DNA from 4 places in the Paenibacillus sp. NPDC093718 genome. Region 4 is predicted to be linked to each of the others. Evidence: riboswitches for the same ligand, from Rfam matches in the RefSeq annotation. Region 4 holds a riboswitch; each other region holds the start of a gene.

Region 1 (4,923 bases), on a different contig from region 4:
CCGCTGGCCGTGCCGGTGCTGGCGACCGTCTCGCTGTTCAGTATCGTGTATCACTGGAATGAATTTTTATACGGTCTGATCTTCATGTCTCGTGAGCAATTCTATCCACTCCAGACGTATATCCAGCAGCTCGTCGTGTCGGTCGATCCATCGACGATGTCCGAGGACCAGTATCGGCGCTTGTCCGAGTTGTCCAACCGGACACTTGATGCCGCCAAGATCTTCATCGCGATGCTGCCCGTCCTCATCGTTTATCCGTTCCTCCAGCGCTTCTTCATCCACGGGATTACGCTGGGTTCGGTTAAAGAGTAACTCACCCACCCAGGACAACAGCTTTCAGAGATCCATATCATGTTCATTACATTTATTTAAAACATACTGAAAATAGGGGCCGTTCCAAATGATCTTAGATCTTGAGAAGCGGCCCCCTTTTTGCTGTTGTGAGGCGCCGAGGGTACGAATCATTCCCCATCGCCATTGTGCTTTATTTTCCTGAATGAGTTTTCGTTCAAGGTAGAAATTAGATCACAAAGGCGAACGCTTTCGCTTGTCCGGAACGCTTCGTCCTCTCCGCTTCGTGTATAAAAAAAGCCTCAGATGACGCCGAAATACTAACTCACAAGTAAAAAAAAGGGCCCCGCTCGGCAAATCCGAATGCGGAGAACCCCTTGACGATTCATCAGTTACTTTTTCGCTTCCAAGGCTTTTTGGTAGATTTCAAGGTATTGGGTTAGTTAGAGTCCGTCTAATCCCTTAACGTAGGCGTCCCATGCCGCGGCGCTGTATCATCCATGCTGTAGGCATAACTGACCAGCGCGGTAGACAATGCTCCAATAACGTTGTCTGGTTCCCGGTTGGCCATTTGCTGAACCGCGTCAGCGTTTTGTGTAAAGGCAGCCGGATCAATTAATCCCTCCAAACTCCCTAGAAATGGTGTGCTCCCATCCATCATTAGAGATGACTGGACGATAAGGATCGATAAATTTGTCACATACGTTTTCGATTTGGCCGGCATCCTTGTCCGGCCAGATCTTTTTAAGCATTTGCTGCGTTTCATTTGCGATTCGTCTCAGTTGACGATCATCGGACGAAGAAAGTCAGGGTCCGGAAGAGCTTTTTTATCGACTTTCCCGATAGGGGTAAGCGGCAAACTTTCCATCTGTACCACAAGAGAGGGCAGGAAATATTCAGGCAAATTCCGGGCTAAATACGCCATAACTTCCGTTTCGGACAACACCTGTTTCGCAACATAATATGCGCATATTATCGGATTTCCACTTCCGTCCGCTTTGACGGCTACCGCGGCTTTCAAGATTCCGTTGTGTTCCAAAAGGCGAGTCTCGATTTCTCCCGGTTCCACTCGATACCCTCGGATCTTCACTTGATCGTCGATTCGCCCGATCATTTCGATATTGCCATCCGGCAGCCATAAGGCCAAATCCCCCGTTCGATATAACCTTTCCCCGAGGAGCGGATGTTCCACAAACTTGGTTTCTGTCAATTCCAGCCGGTTCAAATACCCCCGCGCGATACCGTCTCCTCCGACGCAAAGCTCTCCCACTACTCCGATGGGCTGAAGCTTCAACTGTTTATCCAGGATATAAGCGGAGGAATTGCATATTGGTCTGCCAATTGGAATGACGGATTCGAATTCACGTTCGATCGGGAAATAAGTGGAGAACGTCGTGTTTTCCGTCGGACCGTACATATTGACCATCCGCAGATCGGGACACCTCTTCCTTACGGCATTTACGTGCTTCGGCGACAACGCTTCTCCGCCGACTAGCAAGGTGTTCAACGTACGAAAGACGTCTGGGTCCTGTTCGGCCAGATTATGGAACAGAGCAATAGTCAGAAACCAAGCCGTAATGTGGTGGCCGATGATAGTTTCCTTCAATTTGTGAAGGTCAAATAGGTCCGTGTCCTTCATCAAATACAAGGTAGATCCGTTCAAAAGGGATCCCCAAATTTCAAAGGTCGACGCATCGAATGCAATTGTACCGGTTTGCAAAATTCGATGCTCCTTGGAAAAATTGAAATAATGGGTATTCTTGACCAGTCTTACGATGTTTCGATGTTCAACCATGACCCCTTTCGGTGTCCCCGTTGATCCGGACGTATAGATGATATACGCTAGACTTTGTGAGGTTACTGCAGATATCGTATGGGGACAGCGGTCAAGGTAAAGCTGCGCGTTGTCCCAATAAATTACTTTTCCTTCAAATGCTAAGTCAGGCTTCCAACTGGAAGGGGCCAGCAAAAATCCCGCCCGACTGTCCTCGAGCATATATTCGATTCTTTCGCACGGAGAATCGGCTTCGATGGGCATATAAGCGCCGCCAGCCTTCAATATGGCTGTAAGCCCTACAATCATACTGATAGACCGATCCGCAACAATGCCAACGACGCTCTCCGGCCTTACGCCGTGATCCTGCAGTGCTTTTGCAAGCTGGTTTGCGTGTTCGTTCAATTCCCGATAGGACATCTGATGGTCCTCGGTCATAACCGCCGGGCGATCGGGGGTTAAGCGGACCTGTTCCTCAAACAAGTAATGGACCGTTTGTCCGGAAGGATAGTCCGTCTTAGTACCGCTGAAAGCCAGAATCTGTCTCTCCTCTTCTTCGGACATCATGCGTATGTCGGCAATCTCTTTCTCGGGAAAATCTGCTACTTCATGCACAATACGGCTCAAGTGGCTCCCCATCTGCTCGATCGTTTCTTTTCTGTACGAGCGGGTCGAATATTCAAGGCGTATCATGATAAATTCCTTCTTAAAAGCCGTCAAAGCAAGCTCAAACGTCCCCAACTGATCGGATTTCAAAGGAATGGTATTGGCGTTTTGCCAAGTAAATGCCGCTTTGATGAACGGGTTGCCGCTCAGATTCTTACGCATATTCCGATCTTCGAGTGCTTGCATCGTGTTATGCTTAACTTCTATCAGAAACTCACCTAATGGCTTATGTACAGTAGGAGAGTAACGTATAGGAAACATCTGGTTTTCCAACAGATACCCGATTACAGGATCATCCTCGCCGGTATATTTGGCAAGCAGGATCGCATAACAGGCCATAAGTGCCATATCCACAGTTATTCCGAAATTAAACGCAAGTTCATGGAGTCTTCGGGTCGTTGCAAAATCAAGGGAAAAACTAACCCGGTTTCCTTTATCGTTGGCCCATCCCCCCCTCGGCAATTCGTCAATTGATACTTCACATGTCGTTTGTTCCATGACCATCAACCTCCCGGATAATCGATTCATTAATGTCTGATTGTTAACGAACAGAAAAATCCTCTCGCATTCTGCGATGAAGTAATGTCCCCCTTCAACACCGCAAAAATGACACCTTTCGGACGTATGGAGCTTTCACACTCCGATCTTATTGTGCTGAATAGTTTATCTTGTTTCCCGTAGCAGACCGATATCCAGTTGTTTTTTGGAACGTCAAAAAAACCCCTTTCTTCAATTCAAAATAATGAATAAAACGGAGGTTTCCCGTTGTATTCGGCAACTGGCTGGCATCGCGGTAGCAGTAAATCCCGCATTAGCCCCTATAGCTTTGCGTCGCCACCTTTCGGTGGGTTTGCTATTGTCGTACAAAAAAAGTATTTAAATTGTAAACCATGATTATATTATGTATTCGATTTACAATTACTGTATCTTGTTTCCAGATTAAAATCGATAGGTCTTTTGTTCAATATTGTCTTTCTAGAATTGTTTTGATGATACTGTTAACCATCATGAAACTCTAGGTCAAGATAGTTAATCTTTACTAATTTTTGCTTTTCGCCGACTTCACTCTACTTCACTTAACTACCTATTAAAACTATATTATTCAAAAGTCAGGATACGTTTTTACAAATAAAATTCGATTATGAACAGAGACATACACATGTTTATGTCCCTCGGCAGAATTCCATAAAATTACGCCATTACTCTAATAGAATCCGTATTAACTCTCCCCTATCCCAGCGTATTCTTCTGTTATTACTTGGATATTGGATGATGGCTAATTAAGGCAATAGTTCTATTTTCAACTTCACTCCTATATCCATTGCCCTAGCTACGACATCGGAAATCATTAGATCCAATTACTTCAGTCTCTTATCAACTGAGACTAAAATACCGGTTATAACTGGTAAGGACATCTCGCTTCGGAAGAGAAAACTTTCATAAGTTCAACTTTTCTTCCAAGTAGCGGTTACAACGAATGCAATTGCATAACCGTTCACTCAAAACACAGCACAAAACCATCGGAATCAACTTATAGGTTTATGCTCTTGTCCCTATGGATCACTGGACAATAAAGCAAAGAGCCGTTGTCCAGGACAACGGCCTCATATTGCTATATGTCAATAACAGTTTTAAAAAGGGCCGGTTATTTTCACATTGATTTTATTGGATTCAACCGTTACCCCGTTCAATGTAATTCGAATCGACAACTCGGCTTGCCCCGGATGCTTGGCGATAATCTTTCCTTTTGGGTCAATCTCCGCCTTATCCGGACGGCTGCTCAAATACTCAATCTGAGCGCCGGATAACTCCTTAGTCGTTCTTCCTCTCTCAAGGAAGACTTCGTAGGAATAACCGACTTCATCTCCCGGCTGAAGCTGGAGCGATTCAGCCTCGAGCTGTACTTTGTCTAGCGGCATCACCAGATTCGGGTCGCTATACTTCATCAGCTCGCTGCCATATTTGAAATAGAAGTTGCCAAAGTCGTCCTGTGCAAGCTTTTCCGCATTGCCCTCCAACAAGATGGACAGCGATTTGCTTGCTGTGTCAATCTTAAACAGCTTGCTCGTATACGTATGGTCAGCAACATATCCCGTAAAAATGGTACCGTACACATTGCCGTCGGTTCCAACGGTCAAGCGAGGATTGCTGTGAGCATAATCTGCTGTAGGAAACATATCCTCGCTGTAAAT
Region 2 (4,923 bases), on a different contig from region 4:
GTGGGCGGAAGGGTCCGCGGTATAGATATGGGTTACGATCGGTTCGTTAGGCTGTACGGGTTTGGTCATCACGTTTCCTCCTTGGATCGTTGCATTGTAAGCGCTTGTATTCATTTTATCAGACGCTAACCACTCAAAAAACCTAATAAAATTAGGTTTTTCACCTAAAAATATTAGATCTTTTTTGTTGAGCCTTCGAAGTGATTCCAAAAAACCGTCTCGTCTACGGGGAAACGGGTAGAAGGATGAGCCGGAACGGACTTCTTACCGATCGCAACCAGCATAACGGGAATCAAATAGCGCGGAACCCCGAATGCTTCTATGAAAAGGCTTGCGTTGTATCCGCCCATCGGGCATGAATCAAGACCGCGTGCCTTTGCAGCCAGCATGAGCTGCATGGCGGCCATGGAAGCGCTCCGTATCGCTTCTTCCTGGGCGAGCTCAGGCGCGTTGGTGTACGAATTCATAATTTGCCGGACCAGATTCGTTTTGACCTCCTCTGGCATGAATCCTGCCTGAACCGCTTGGTCATATATCGCTTCAGCATGATGGTGGGCCTGCAGATTTCCCATAACCGCGATAACAGCGGAGGCTTCAACAATTTGCCTTTGTCCATATGCGATGGGCAGCAGTTTTTCTTTGGCGGCCTTATCTGTAATAGCAAGATACGTCCAATGCTGCAGATTCCAAGCGGAAGGTGCGGTACTCGCAATCTCAAGCAATTCTTTAATCTCTTCATGACTGAGGTTGTGATGCGGGTCAAAATGTTTAACCGCTTGACGTTCACGTACAGTCGTTAAAAAATCGGTATGCGAGATGGATGACATACGAATCAGCTCCCTATCATAGTTATCTTCATTCTTAAAGCTGGGAAGGTGTTCCTAAAGCAGCGAACGGTTACTTGAAATATAGGATAATGATGCGTTCGAAACCATTCCCTATTTTGATAACTGTACCGATACAGTGGTGAGGTCCTGTATAATAAGAGTCACAAGGGGGGCGTGGTTGTGAAAAAGTATTTATCCATTCTTACCGATATGGAATCGAAAATTCAGGAAGGTCAATACCGTTCAGGGCAGAAGCTGCCTTCCGTTCGAAGTGCGGCACAATCCTACGGGTGCAGCATCAGTACGGTGATTCGCGCCTATACCGAGCTTGAGAAACGGCACGCCATTTATTCGGTTTCGCAAAGCGGCTATTATGTCGTCCAGAAAGACGGGGATTCGGATAACATGGACAAGGGTTTGATTGATTTTGCTTCGGCCTCTCCGGACGTGAATGTATTCCCGTATCTGGATTTTCAGCATTGCCTGAACAAGGCGATTGATACCTATAAATATGAACTGTTTACCTATGGCGATCCGCAGGGGATGGAGAAACTCCGCCACACGCTTGTGTCCCACCTGGCTGACAGTCAGGTATTTACCGTTCCAGATCGGATCGTGGTGACATCAGGTGCAAATCAAGCGCTGGAGATACTGGCTAAGATGCCGTTTCCAAACGGAAAATCGGTGATTCTGGTTGAGCAGCCCAGCTACAATAACTATTTGGAGTATCTGGAGTCGGAAGGACTATCCGTCATGGGCATACCTCGCTCAACAGCCGGGATCGATCTGGGAGCACTTGAGGACCGGTTCAAAACGGGGAACATTAAGTTTTTCTATACGATGTCCAGGTATCATAACCCTCTCGGAACGTCGCTTCGAATGGAAGAGCGGAAAGCGATCGCCGCTCTGGCCAGCCAATATGACGTGTTTGTGTTGGAAGATGATTACATGGCTGACCTGGGCAGTGGACGCGGATTCGACCCCATCTATGCTTATAACCAAACCTCGCACATCATCTACTTGAAGAGCTTTTCAAAGATTATTTTTCCAGGGCTGCGTTTAGGTGCCGTTGTGCTGCCGGAAAAGCTGCTGGAGGGATTTCATGCCTATAAAAAATATGGTGATACCTCACTGCTGTCCCAAGCAGCGCTCGAAATATATATCAGCAACGGTATGTATGAACGGCATAAACAGAAAATCTACAGTCAATATGAAACCAGAATGCAGGCTTTAGACTCTGCTGTGAAAAGGTACGGGGCAACCGGACTTGTTAAAGTCGTACCCGGTGACGGCGGAATATACAAATTGTTCGAGCTGCCGCAGACGGTTAACTTAGAGCGACTGATCAAGCGGCTGAAAATGCGGAACATCTTGGTGATGCCCGGTAAGCTGTTTTATTTGTCCGATTTCCTGGAACGCGAGAAGTTTATTCGTATCAGTATTTCCAGAGCACGCCTTACGCAGATAGAGGAGGGGGTCCAAGCGATCATTGAGGAAGTGAAGCGGGAAGTCGGTAATCTTTGGTGATCCTATCGGATCGGTTTATATTTCGGTTGCAATTCATGAAATTGTATTTTATATTCATTTAGTAGTCATATTGATAAAAAATGCTATTACTTTCGATTGTTTTTGAATGGTGTTGCTTTCCCACATTCGACAATGATCGCGGATTAATTTTATGAAATGACATCGTACGATAATGGCAAACCCACTGAAAAGTGGCGACGCAAAGCTACAGGGGCTAAGGTGGATCGCTCGCATCCGCTATGCCAGCCAGTTACCGAATACGACGGGAGCCCACCGTCTATTCAGACGTGGGCTTTTTGTGTTTATTTTTAAAATTTCCGTTTTCTCACCTAATTCTTTAAGGGTGGAGAAGTAGTAGCTAACGTAAAAACTGCCAACGTTTTCAAGGAGGGAAACAAACCAATCGATTGATCACCATCTAAACCAACAAGGAGTGGTATTCATGAATATGGACCAGGTCAGGAAATTGCTAGCTAGTAAATTAACCATTCTTAAACAGCCGGAATGTCCCAACATCGGTCTTGTTGGTCCCGTTAGGCTCCCTGTGCAGTTGGAGGACAATGAGGCTGTATTTAAATGGTATACTTGGTTGAATACAGGCAATTCATTTATGGATAAGAATGATATTCTGGAATCATTATCTCAGGCAGATCTCGCTTCACATCAGCAGTCTTCCGTACTAGTATTTGGCGATTTTGCCAATGAGGAGCATGCCTTGATACGGATGCACAGCATTTGCCATACTGGAGATATCTTTGGAAGTAAACGATGCGATTGCGGCTACCAACTGCGGCAATCCATGCGCATGATCATTGAAAACGGTAGTGGAGCTCTCTTTTATTTGGCGAATCACGAGGGTCGCGGAATAGGGCTTTTCCCCAAATCGTTAGCTTATCTTTTGCAAGATGAGGGGTGCGATACTGTAGAGGCCAATCTAAGCCTTGGCTTTGCAGATGACCATCGATCTTATGATGAAGCCATACGTGTACTTCAGAGCTTGCGGCAAAAACCAGTCACCCTTATTACAAACAATCCTAGAAAGCTGCAGTCTTTGCGGGAAAAGGGACTTTTAACCGATCATCATAAATCCATTTGGGGAGATGTATCCGAGCATAATAATCGATATTTGGCAACGAAGATCGAAAAATCGGGTCATATTTACGACTCCTTGGTGGAGACAGCTTTATTATGATGGGGAGTGTTAATCATATGAAATTAGACCAACATTTTATGAAGCTGGCATTGGATTTGGCAGGTACGGCCAGTGGGAAAACCAACCCGAATCCGGTCGTTGGCGCACTGATAGTAAAAGACGGACAAGTAGTCGGTGCAGGTGTTCATCGAAAAGCAGGGGAACCTCATGCGGAGGTGCATGCATTCCAGATGGCTGAAGGATATACCGAAGGCGCAACGCTCTATGTTACGCTGGAACCAAGCCCTCAATCCTCTCCTTGCATAGAATTAGTCCTAAATTCGGGGATCGCAAGAGTGGTCGTGGCGATGCAGGATCCGAATCCGGAGGTGGCCGGAAGAGGCATTCAATTGTTGAGAGAGAATGGAATAGAAGTTGATGCGGGTGTATTGGAGAAGGAAGCCGAACTACTCAATGAACGATTCGTGCACAATATGTCACAACGACGGCCGTTTATCATTTCGCAGGTAGCCATGACGCTTGACGGGAAAATTGCCACGTATACGGGGCATTCAAAATGGGTTACATGTGATGAAACACAGCTTGTGGTACATAAATTGAGAAACAAAGTCGATGCCATATTAGTAGGAATTAATACGGTTTTGGCCGATGATCCCCTCCTTACGACCCGACTGCCAGAAGAAAGCGGGAAGAATCCGATCCGGGTAATTTTAGATTCGAATTTGAGATTGCCTGAGGATGCCAAAGTTACCGATTGTTCAGTAGCAAAGACATGGGTAGTCACGAAGGAGGATGCTGATCTGGAAAGAGTGCGCATGCTGCAGCAAAAAGGAATTGAAGTTCTGTTCGTCCCTGTGAACCGTTTCGGGCTGGACCTCCATGCGCTATCGGAGATGTTATATCAGCGAGGTGTTACCGACCTGCTGGTAGAAGGAGGCAGCGAAGTAAACGGGTCATTCCTTCGGGCCAACCTTATTGACAAATGGATGGTTTATATCGCCCCCAAAGTGTTAGGAGGACGGAAATCCTTCTCGCCGTACGGAGGCTCGGATTTGGAATTAATGGATGAGGCGCTGCACGTAAAAATTCATGCTGTTCAACAAATCGGCGAAGATATTTGCATCACCGCTTATCCGAATTACGATTGTTCTATGTCTAAGAGTGACTACCTAATAGATAATCTAAATGAAATTTCCTTGAATGGTTTTTAGTGTGAGCGCTTGTCTTCATCTCTATGAGCGTCTCAGCAAAGCTTATTCTAATTTTCGATCCAACTGGTTACCAGGCACCCTATTGATAGCATAAATCAGATGGTATATCTTTGTAAGAGCATTCCCTGACCGTAAAAGGGCGGGAGTATCTGGATCGAAAGGAAGATGAGTACGCATGGAAAATATCAATAAAGTGTACAACACC
Region 3 (4,923 bases), on a different contig from region 4:
ACTATCTTTGGTTACCCTAGGTTTGGTGTTCTTTTTGATTAAGCCGCCTCGGCAGATCGGATGACCGGGCAAATCCCTATGACAAAAGATGGGCACCTGTCAATGGGTATGAGCATATTATGCCAATGTCATTGGATTAAACGACTAAATCAAAAAGAATTGAGGAGATCCTAGAATGAACAGTTCCCTGCGAACAGTTTGGCCCATGGAGATATGTGATCCGAGCGGGCTGCGCGAAAATCCCGAACACGGCAAAAAATACCACGACACCTACGGGGTCATGGAACGCGGGATGACGATGGTAATTGATAAAGGCCTGGGTAGAAACATGTTCTCAGATGTGATCGAAACAGCCTCGGATTACATCGATTGCGTCAAATTCGGTTTTGGGACGGCTCCGCTGTATAAAACGGAAATGCTGCTATACAAGATCAATCTAGCCAAACAACATGGAATCACGGTCATGCCCGGCGGGACCTTGCTTGAGACAGCCGTGCAGCAAGATGTTGTTCCCGCATTTTTTAATACCGTTTGCCGTCTTGGATTTAACGCTATAGAGGTATCTGACGGCACGATTGAGATGTCTCGAAAAAAACGAACGGAACTCATCCGGGAAGGTAAACAACGCGGACTTCGGGTTTTTACGGAGTATGGTAAAAAACAATCCGGTTCCCGCATCGACGCCGAAATGCTAGCGTATACAATGGAAGCGGATTTAGACGTAGGCGCGGAGTTTATCATCGTTGAAGCGCGCGAGTCAGGACTAGGCATCGGTATTTACGATAAGCATGGCGAGTGTCAGGAAGAAATGATAAATCATATCATCGACAACGTGTCGGATGCAAGAAAGCTGATTTGGGAGGCACCTCTTAAGCAGCAGCAAGCGATGCTTCTCCGTAAATTTGGACCTCATGTACATTTGGGAAATATCCAACCCACCGAAGTGCTTTCCCTTGAAACGATGCGCCGGGGTCTTCGACAAGATACGTTTGAGCTCGGGGTGAGAGAGAAACAAACAGATGGATTTTGTTACGTAATTTAAACATAGACCAAACCACAAGAGAATGATAAATACTAGAGGGCTGCCTATGGATATCTCCAGAGTCAGCCTATACATATTTTCGTTTAAAAGATCTATCCCGGTATCCCCTTCAGGGAACAAGCATACACTAAAAAAGCAGGACTGGCTTGTTACTCTAATCTATGAAGGATGATTCCGTGTGAACTTACATATCCTACCCGGGCGGAAGAGCCCCTTTTTCTATCGTCATGCTTCCAAGAAACTTTTCTACATTACCGCCGGCTCCATCATTCAAGGCTTTGCCATGGCTATGTTCTTGTTTCCTCACGCCATTCCTTCGGGGGGAGGAGCTGGAATCGCGGTGCTTCTGAACCATGCGTTCGAGATCCCGATGAGTCTCGGACTGTGGCTCGCTAATTTTATTTTCCTCGTCTTTACAGTCCCTTATCTTGATGGTGTCAGCGCCTTCGGGACCATATTTGTTATAACAGTGACGTCCGTTTCCGTTAATTTCTTCGAGGTGTTCTTAGAACCCCCGTTCGGCAACGTATGGATCGATCTTCTATTCGGCTCGGTTATTCTCGGGACAGGTGTCGCCATTCTCATAAAACAGAGGGTATCGAACGGGGGAATCGGTTATGTTGCCTTAGCCATATATAAGTATAAAAGAATCAACCCAGGTACCTCATTGTTCTGGATGAATGGAATTATATTCGCCTTCGCTGCCTATGTGATCGATTGGAAAATTATTATCCTTGCAGTTATATGCCAGTGGATATCGACCCGGATCATTAACTGGATTCACCAGTTCCCTCCCCCGAAGTCGGTCTATCAACCTGCTTGGCGCAAAAAGTGATTCTGTACATGTGTGAGAGTGATTGATAAATATAACAAAAATATGAAATTTTAGGTCGTGCGGCCTATATTAAATGAAAAACAATGTAAGTTATAGTTTGAATATGTCATAATATGTTTGAATATTCGACAAATTCATATTTCGTACGATAATAGCAAACCCGCTGAAAAGTGGCGACGCAAAGCTACAGGGGCTAATGTGGATCTTCTTAAGACTGCGATGCCAGCCAGCTGCCGAATACGACGGAAGCCTCCGTCTATTTTGTTGTGGTTATCATAATGGATGGAGTTTTTTTATTTTTGGCTATGAGCTGCCGAATGCAGCAGCAGCGATGAACAGAAGATCGATTCCATTATTAACCGCTTAGCTTAGGTTGATTCGTATTATCAGCAACTGTCATCAATCACTTGTTACGACGGGGGTGGGTGAACAAGGTGATTTCTATCGAGAGCGAACTCAAACAAGTATCGAAAAAACTCGAACTTCTCCGAAAAGAACTTGAGCGAATGGCCGGCAGCTTTGAATTGGTGCATCAAGATGTTGTCGCCATTTCACAGTCGTTGGATGATCTGATTGTTCGTTACATGCAATTAAAAAACCAAGAGGAATATATCAAAAAGCATATGTGAATCAAAATGGGCACAGAAGATACCTTCTGTGCCTCATGTATTTCCGCTGGCAGCTGCGTCATGTTATTTTTATCTAAAAGATCGAAATGAGCTCCCGGGTATACGGATGCCGTTCCTCCGAAAACAAATGATCGCGATGAAATTGATCTACGAGTTTCCCATCTTTCATAACCAGGATTCGTTGACTCATTTGAGTTACAGCAGCTAAATCATGTGAAATAAATAAGTAAGACAAATTTAAAGAAGAGCGAAGCTCTGTCAATAAAGCAAGAACGGCTCCCTGTGTAATCACATCCAGGCTTGCCGTAGGTTCATCCAACACGATGAGTTCCGGTTCGATGCTGATCGCACGCGCAATCGTTACACGCTGGCGTTGTCCGCCGCTTAATTCGTGCGGATACTGATTCGCTAAACGCTCCGGTAGTTCAACGGCGTCAAGAAGCTGCTTGACGAAGGCCTCCTTAGAGGTATAGGAAAAATGTCGGAGACTGAGCTTCTTCCGGTACTGCTCATACGGGTCTATCAGTGAATCCTTTATCTTAAGCTTGGGGTTCAAAGCAGCGGATGGATTTTGGAACACGATTTGCATTTTTTGCCGGTAAGGGTGCAATTGCCGCTCATTAAGCTGTTCAATCGCTTCATTCTTGAAATGAATTGCGCCTCCGTCGATCGTCTCGATTCGCAGCAAGCAGCGAGCGAGCGTGCTTTTGCCACAGCCGCTTTCCCCGACAAGACCAAGACATTCCCCTTGATTCAGTTCGAAGGAGAGGTTGTTAATGGCTGTTTTTTGTCCTTGATATGACTTCGTAAGCTGTTTAACGGATAGCAGCTTCATACAATCTCCGCCTCCCGTACGGCCGATGAAGGGCTGTGATTTAGCGTTGGGGCCGCATGGATTAATGTTTGGGTATACTCATGCTGAGGATGCGCAAGAACAAAATCTTTCTCGCCCGATTCAATGATTTGACCCTCCCTCATGACAGCCAGACGGTTGGCGTAACGTTTGACATGGCGCCAATCATGGGTGATGAATAGAATGGCAAAGCCTGTCTCTTTTTGCTTCATTGCAAGGAGTTCCAAAATCTTATGGCCGGAGACACTGTCCAGCGCCGTGGTGATTTCATCGGCAATTAATAAATCCGGCGACAGCAGAAGTGCCATAGCAATGGAGACCCGTTGAAGCTGCCCTCCGCTTAATTGAAACGGATACCGAAGATACAGGGATTCGTCTAACCCAACGGAATCCAGTGCAGCAAATGCGCTGAGCCGCCGAGTTTTGGAATCGGAGATACCGTGTGCTTTCTGGTATTCTTCAAAATGCTGGCCAATCGTTCTGAAGGGTGTAAATGAACCCTGGTAATCTTGAAAAATATAGGCTAGTTTTGAGCCGCGAACGGTTCTCATTCGTTTAGGCGATAAAGACAAAAGATGGAGTTCCTTATAGTATATGTTTCCTTCGACCCGCAAATTAGGCGGGAGCATTTGACCGATTGCCAGGGAGAGCAAGGATTTTCCACTGCCGCTTTGTCCAACCAGTGCATACCATTCACCTTCACGGATGGAGAGTGTGACGTTATCGATAATCTTCTTGTCTCTGCTGCTAATAGATACTTGCTCGACTGACAGCATCATGACCGCACCTCTTTTCTTACATCAAAATGATCGCGTAAATAATCCCCCAGCATATTCGTTAGCAGTACAGCCAATACAATGGATAAACCGGGATATATCATTAATTCTGGATTGGATTGGAAATAGGACCGAGAGTCGTTAAGCATAGCTCCCCATTCCGGAGTGGGGGGCTGAGCCCCGAGTCCAATGTATGAAAAGGCGGAAATGAGCAGGATAATCTTCCCAAGATCAAGACTTGCAAGTACGAGAACATGCCCTACAATATGAGGGAATAAATGCTTGCGCATGATTTTACCTGAAGATAAGCCATTGGTTCGAGCAATCAGGATGTATTCTTTTTGGGATTCCGATAATACCGTGCTGCGAACAAGCCGGGCATAACTGACCCATTTTACCATCACAATGGCAAGCACAAGGTTGCTGATCCCGGCTCCAAGCAATCCGCTCAGAACAATCGCGACAATCGTATCGGGGAAAGATAGAAATCCATCGGCAATACGCATGAAAATACGGTCCACGACCCCTCGTTTAAATCCTGAAATAAGACCAAACGGGACTCCAATCACGAGAGAAACCAACAGAGCCAGCAAGCTGTATCCCATCGTTTGTTGTCCTCCCAGCAAAAGCCTGGTAAGAACATCCCGGCCGAGCTGGTCTGTTCCGAGCGGATGCTGAAGACTCGATCCTTGAAGGCGATGATCCAGGTTTGTTAATGTTGGATCATGTTTTAAGAAAATAAATACGTAAACGATAACCAATAAAACAAGGAACAGGCTAACCAATGC
Region 4 (4,923 bases):
AATACGATCGTCGTAAAAGTTACCGCGAACGGCCGGGAAACGTTATACAAAATCACAGTTAACCGAATCAGCAGCGGCGGAGATAACGATAACGACGATGACGATGACAACAAAGGCAGCGGCGGTGGAGGAAGCACGACTTCACCTACGACTTCTTCCGAGCTCGACGTCACATTGAACGGCAATGACAATGTCTTTGCAACGGGTACGGCTTCTACTTCGGGCGGCCGGACGATAACGGCGGTTAAGGTGGATCAGGACAAGCTGGCCGATGCCATCTCGGAAGGCACAGGTCAGAGCTTGGCGATTCATTCGCCGAAGGAAGGCGATATGACGGTGGAAGGCTTGACGGCGGACGCTCTGCAGCAGCTGAGCGATAAGGGTGCCAACCTGGAAATCGGCAACCTGCTGGCGATTTATCCGGTTCCTGCAGCTAATATGGACCTCTCTTCCGTAGCAGGTCAATTGGGGAATGCAGAGCTTAGCGATATTGCCGTAAGCATCGACATCAAGCGTTCTTCGGAAGACCTGATTGCTTCGGCGAAAAGCCTTGCAGCAGCAGAAGGCTACGAGCTGCTGGTGGACCCGGTCGATCTGGATCTGACGTTTAGCCATGAAGGCGAGACGGTAAGAATCGGTCAGCTGAGCGGATATGCGCCAAAATACATCGCAATTCCGGAAGGCGTAGATCCGAACCGGATTACGACAGGCGTTATCGTTAACCCGGACGGCACCGTATTCCATGTACCGACGGTCGTAACAAAGATCGATAATCGGTACTTTGCACTCATCAATGATCTTCGCAGCAGCGGCTCCTATTCGGTCATCTGGAATCCGAAGGATTTCGACGATGTACAGTATCATTGGGGCAAAGAGGATGTCAACAATATTGCTGCAAGACTGAGTCTGAAGGGGAACGGAGATAACACGTTCTCGCCGAAGCGCCATGTGACACGCTCTGAATTTGCTGAAATTATCGTGTTGGGCCTAGGCTTGATGCGTCAGGACGCACCGCAAAACATCTTTCCAGATGTGCCAGCTTCGGCATGGTATCGTAATGCCGTAGCCCTTGCGGATGAAATTGGTATCGTTCGTGGTTATGATGACGGCAACTTCAAAGGCAGTCAGCAAATCACGAGAGAGCAAGGTTTTGCTATGATTGCCCGCGCGTACCGCTTGATTCAATCCGAAGATGTGCCAAATCAGGAGCAGATCGCTTCTACACTGGCACCTTATGCGGATGGGACAAACGTAGCGGGTTGGGCACAAGGCGATGTTGCTCAGCTGGTCAATGCGGGAATTATCCAAGGCAATGGCCCTAAACTCCTTAGTCCAAAAGCAGAAATGACACGTGCTGAAGTAACTGCACTGATTGCTAGAATGCTGAAAGTGACTAATCTGATTGATAAATAATGAAGTAACTAAGAACAACCATTGATGGCATGGAAGTCATCAATGGTTGTTTTTCATTTATTTTTAATCATGCATAGTTGGACCTTTTTCAGTATCCCTCTGGATGGCGATATTCGCCGATAGACCCGATAAGCTGAACCGTATCACAAGTAACGGCGAAGACATCAAAATTTTGGGTTAACAGCATTCACCAGCTCCATTAGGGTTGGTGATTTTTTATTTGCATTAATTAGCGAAGATGCCTTTTGTTTGGCGTCCCCATGGTGTGTGCCCGAGGGATTTGAAAGGTTATTACTACGATGCCTCCAGTAGTATTTATTTTGGTGCTGCTGATAAAGTCATAAATTTCCCGATTCGACAAATGGATACAAAATACTACAAAGATGAGTCTTTAGAGCCTAACTTATAAACCTTTTATAATATACTTTTAGTTTAATATTTAAATTTTTCAAATATATCAAACTCGTACGATAATGGCAAACCCATTGAAAGATGGGGACGCAAAGCTAAAGGGGCTAACGGATTTGCTGAACATGCAAATGCTACTGCCAGCCAGCTGCCGAATACGACGGAAGAGCCTCCGTCTATTAGCGTATGCCCGCTTTTGGATGGAGGTTTTTTTGTAATCTTAAAAAGAGGAGGGCTGTTTTTACCGTGAGGGTGTCCGTCTGTTTTGAATGGCGAGACGTCCGCATAACAAATTGGATTTGATAGTTATCGGCGATTACAATGCCAAGATGCGCTGTATTTGGACATGGTGGAATGGCAGAATCGCAGATCAATTTGCTTCGAGGTAGCTCAACAGAAAGAATTTGCTTTTGTCAGGAGGAAAGAAAAAAAGATGAAAATAAGAAATCAAAGAAGGTTATCTCTTCTAATGACAATCGTTATGGTATTGACGATGTTACCTTTTTACCCGTTAGAAGCAAGAGCAGCAACCACGCCAACACTTAATCTTGGTAATCCTGTTAGTGTAACCGAAGCAACCTATCAACTGCCCAATGCCACATTTGATAGCACAGGCGCCATTAAAGATGCGGGCGGATACTTTACTGTGACTGTAAATAGCGGCTCCATTGCCGTTGGGACGGCTGCAAGCGGAATTACCGAGTTGACTGAGGGTATCAAAATTAGTGGCATTGTTACTGACAAGTCTACACCTACCAATAGAGTGTTCAATTTTTCAAGTAATACGACGTACGAAGACATTCAAGCTGTTATTCGAAATATGAAGTTTACACAAGATCCTGGGAAAACGCAGAGTGTCACTGTAAACGTAGTACCAGGAGCGCCATTGACCGATGGAAAAACCTCGGTACGGACCTACGATGGACGCTATTTTGTATATGTCGCCAGACAGAGCACCATGACATTTAAAGATGCTGTAACGACTGCAGCGAGTAATAACGGACATCTTGTAGAGCCAACAGCAGATAATCCTGGGGAAATGTTTGCGATTGCCAATATGTTTGAGGAGTTTAAGAGCCCCTTTGGAGCTAGTAGTTGGAACTTTTTAAGTTTTATTGGCGCTACGAAGACTGAAGCACCTAACTGGGACACTGAAACTTCTACCGTGAGCAAATATGTATCAAACGGTCTGCCAACAAATCTGGAGACCTCAAAAGAATTTGTACCCAATGGACAATTAACCCACCTCACACTTCTGCTAGACACCACGAATCATAAAATTGGTTACTTGGCCGTAAATAATACACACGGAGGCTCCAGCGCATATAAAGACCCGGGAGTTATTGTTGAATATAATTCCGGTGTCATTAGTGACTTCATCACGGCCACACAAGATATCGAACTTCCAGTGATGGGCGGCAGTGTAACGATCGACGGAACAGCCGAGGTAGGCGAGACATTGACCGCGAACGTAACCGGGATCACATATACCCCGAATACGACAGACAATGTGCCGACCATCCAGTGGTACCGTAATGGCGTTGCTATACCGAATGCAACCGGCATAAGTTATACGCTAACGGCTGACGATGTTGGGACGGCCATTACCGTAAAGGTCACCGCCGATGGTATACATGCGTCAGGCAGCGTGACGAGCGAAGCCGTGGCTATGACAGATAAAACGCAACTGCAAGCTATGGTCGATAAGATAGCGGGTGAGAACTTGCAGCCGGCGGATTATACTCCGTCAAGTTGGCAGTCACTGCAGGATGCATTGACAGAGGCTGATCGCGTTCTGCAAGATCCGGATGCCACGCAGGTGGAGATCGACCAGGCGAATGAGAACTTGACGAATGCCTACGAAAATCTCGTAACCATTGACGCTGTTCTGGACAAGCTTGACCTTCGAGTTGCCAATTCGACTAATCACGAGGAGATTGAACTATCTCCGCCATTTAACGGCAATAAGTATCTAAATTACAAGGCTTCCGTAACGGAGGATGTTTACAGCGTTGCTGCTGCCATTGAACTGGTGAATCCCGACAGCAAGGCCAAATTGAGCTTTAACGGCAGCGAAGTTTCCGATCCTTCCGATTGGAATGACCTGCAGCTTCAAGTAGGCCTGAATGTCATTCAAGTTGAAGTGACGATCGGAAACAGAACGAACATCTATACCGTTGAGATTGTAAAAACCGATAAAACGGCACTTCAATCGAAAGTAGACAAGATCGGAACACTAAATTCGACCGACTATACTCAAGAGAGCTGGGACAAGCTTCAAGAGGCTTTGAAAGAAGCTAACAACGTACTGAATGATCCGAAAGCAACCCAAGAAGAAGTGAATAAAGCCCTTGAAGCATTAGAGAAAGCCCAAGAAGGACTGGTCCCAGCGAAGACTCCTGGAAACAATGGCGGCGGAGAAACAACGTCACCGGGTACCGGTTCAGGGACTAATTCTGGAACGGTTTCGACTCCAAACACGAATTCTTCCGGCGTTACCACTACGGTAAACGGTAAAGATTCTACGTTCGCCACCGGAAGCACCAAGACGGAAGGCGATGGAAACCATACGACGGTTCAAGTCGATTCGGGCAAGCTGTCAAATATTCTGGCTCAGGGCGATGGACAAAAACTTGCCATTCGCGTTCCTGTCGGTGGAGACACCAAGGTACAGGGCTTGACGGCAGCTGATATTAAGAAGCTGGCCGACACCGCCTCGACGCTGGAAATCGAAGATTTGCTGGCGATCTACCCAGTTCCCGGCAAGCAGTTGGATCTGGACGCGATCGCAAAGCAGTGGGACGCAAAGCTTGAGGATATTGCAGTAAGCATCAACATCAAACGCTCCCCTCAAGATTTGGCGGACAGTGCCCGCAAGCAGGCGGCAGCCAAAGGTTACGAGCTGCTGGTTCATCCAGTGGACCTTGACATGACCTTCACGCATGGCGACAAAACGGTTCGTTCCGGGCAGTTGAACGGATATGCGCCGAAATACATCGCGCTTCCGGAAGGCATTGATCCGAACCGCATCACGACAGGCGTAATCATCAATCCGGACGGCAGCGCATTCCATGTCCCGACGGTCGTAACGCAGATCAATAA

The links. A riboswitch is a leader RNA that binds a small molecule or an ion and turns the genes downstream of it on or off. The one in region 4 is predicted to bind cyclic di-GMP.
Region 1: linked by a shared signal. The riboswitch ahead of ACQKPA_RS21065 (non-ribosomal peptide synthetase) and the one ahead of ACQKPA_RS15520 (S-layer homology domain-containing protein) in region 4 are both predicted to bind cyclic di-GMP.
Region 2: linked by a shared signal. The riboswitch ahead of ACQKPA_RS05180 (GTP cyclohydrolase II) and the one ahead of ACQKPA_RS15520 (S-layer homology domain-containing protein) in region 4 are both predicted to bind cyclic di-GMP.
Region 3: linked by a shared signal. The riboswitch ahead of ACQKPA_RS05485 (Spo0E family sporulation regulatory protein-aspartic acid phosphatase) and the one ahead of ACQKPA_RS15520 (S-layer homology domain-containing protein) in region 4 are both predicted to bind cyclic di-GMP.

What each region holds. Positions count from the first base shown of each region.
Region 1 is NZ_JBNNUS010000007.1:83,640-88,562, forward strand. It holds gene ACQKPA_RS21055 (carbohydrate ABC transporter permease) at 1-312, shown strand, start outside; gene ACQKPA_RS21060 (hypothetical protein) at 746-919, opposite strand; gene ACQKPA_RS21065 (non-ribosomal peptide synthetase) at 1,070-3,229, opposite strand; cyclic di-GMP riboswitch class I at 3,502-3,596, opposite strand; gene ACQKPA_RS21070 (hypothetical protein) at 4,363-4,923, opposite strand, start outside.
Region 2 is NZ_JBNNUS010000001.1:1,053,111-1,058,033, reverse strand. It holds gene ACQKPA_RS05195 (glycoside hydrolase family 43 protein) at 1-69, opposite strand, end outside; gene ACQKPA_RS05190 (nitroreductase family protein) at 174-827, opposite strand; gene ACQKPA_RS05185 (PLP-dependent aminotransferase family protein) at 1,008-2,354, shown strand; cyclic di-GMP riboswitch class I at 2,519-2,612, shown strand; gene ACQKPA_RS05180 (GTP cyclohydrolase II) at 2,797-3,546, shown strand; gene ribD (bifunctional diaminohydroxyphosphoribosylaminopyrimidine deaminase/5-amino-6-(5-phosphoribosylamino)uracil reductase RibD) at 3,564-4,718, shown strand; gene ACQKPA_RS05170 (winged helix-turn-helix transcriptional regulator) at 4,894-4,923, shown strand, end outside.
Region 3 is NZ_JBNNUS010000001.1:1,124,255-1,129,177, reverse strand. It holds gene ACQKPA_RS05500 (MFS transporter) at 1-64, shown strand, start outside; gene ACQKPA_RS05495 (phosphosulfolactate synthase) at 176-1,042, shown strand; gene ACQKPA_RS05490 (YitT family protein) at 1,233-1,877, shown strand; cyclic di-GMP riboswitch class I at 2,021-2,115, shown strand; gene ACQKPA_RS05485 (Spo0E family sporulation regulatory protein-aspartic acid phosphatase) at 2,312-2,506, shown strand; gene ACQKPA_RS05480 (ABC transporter ATP-binding protein) at 2,580-3,341, opposite strand; gene ACQKPA_RS05475 (ABC transporter ATP-binding protein) at 3,338-4,138, opposite strand; gene nikC (nickel transporter permease) at 4,135-4,923, opposite strand, start outside.
Region 4 is NZ_JBNNUS010000004.1:593,769-598,691, reverse strand. It holds gene ACQKPA_RS15525 (S-layer homology domain-containing protein) at 1-1,413, shown strand, start outside; cyclic di-GMP riboswitch class I at 1,879-1,977, shown strand; gene ACQKPA_RS15520 (S-layer homology domain-containing protein) at 2,255-4,923, shown strand, end outside.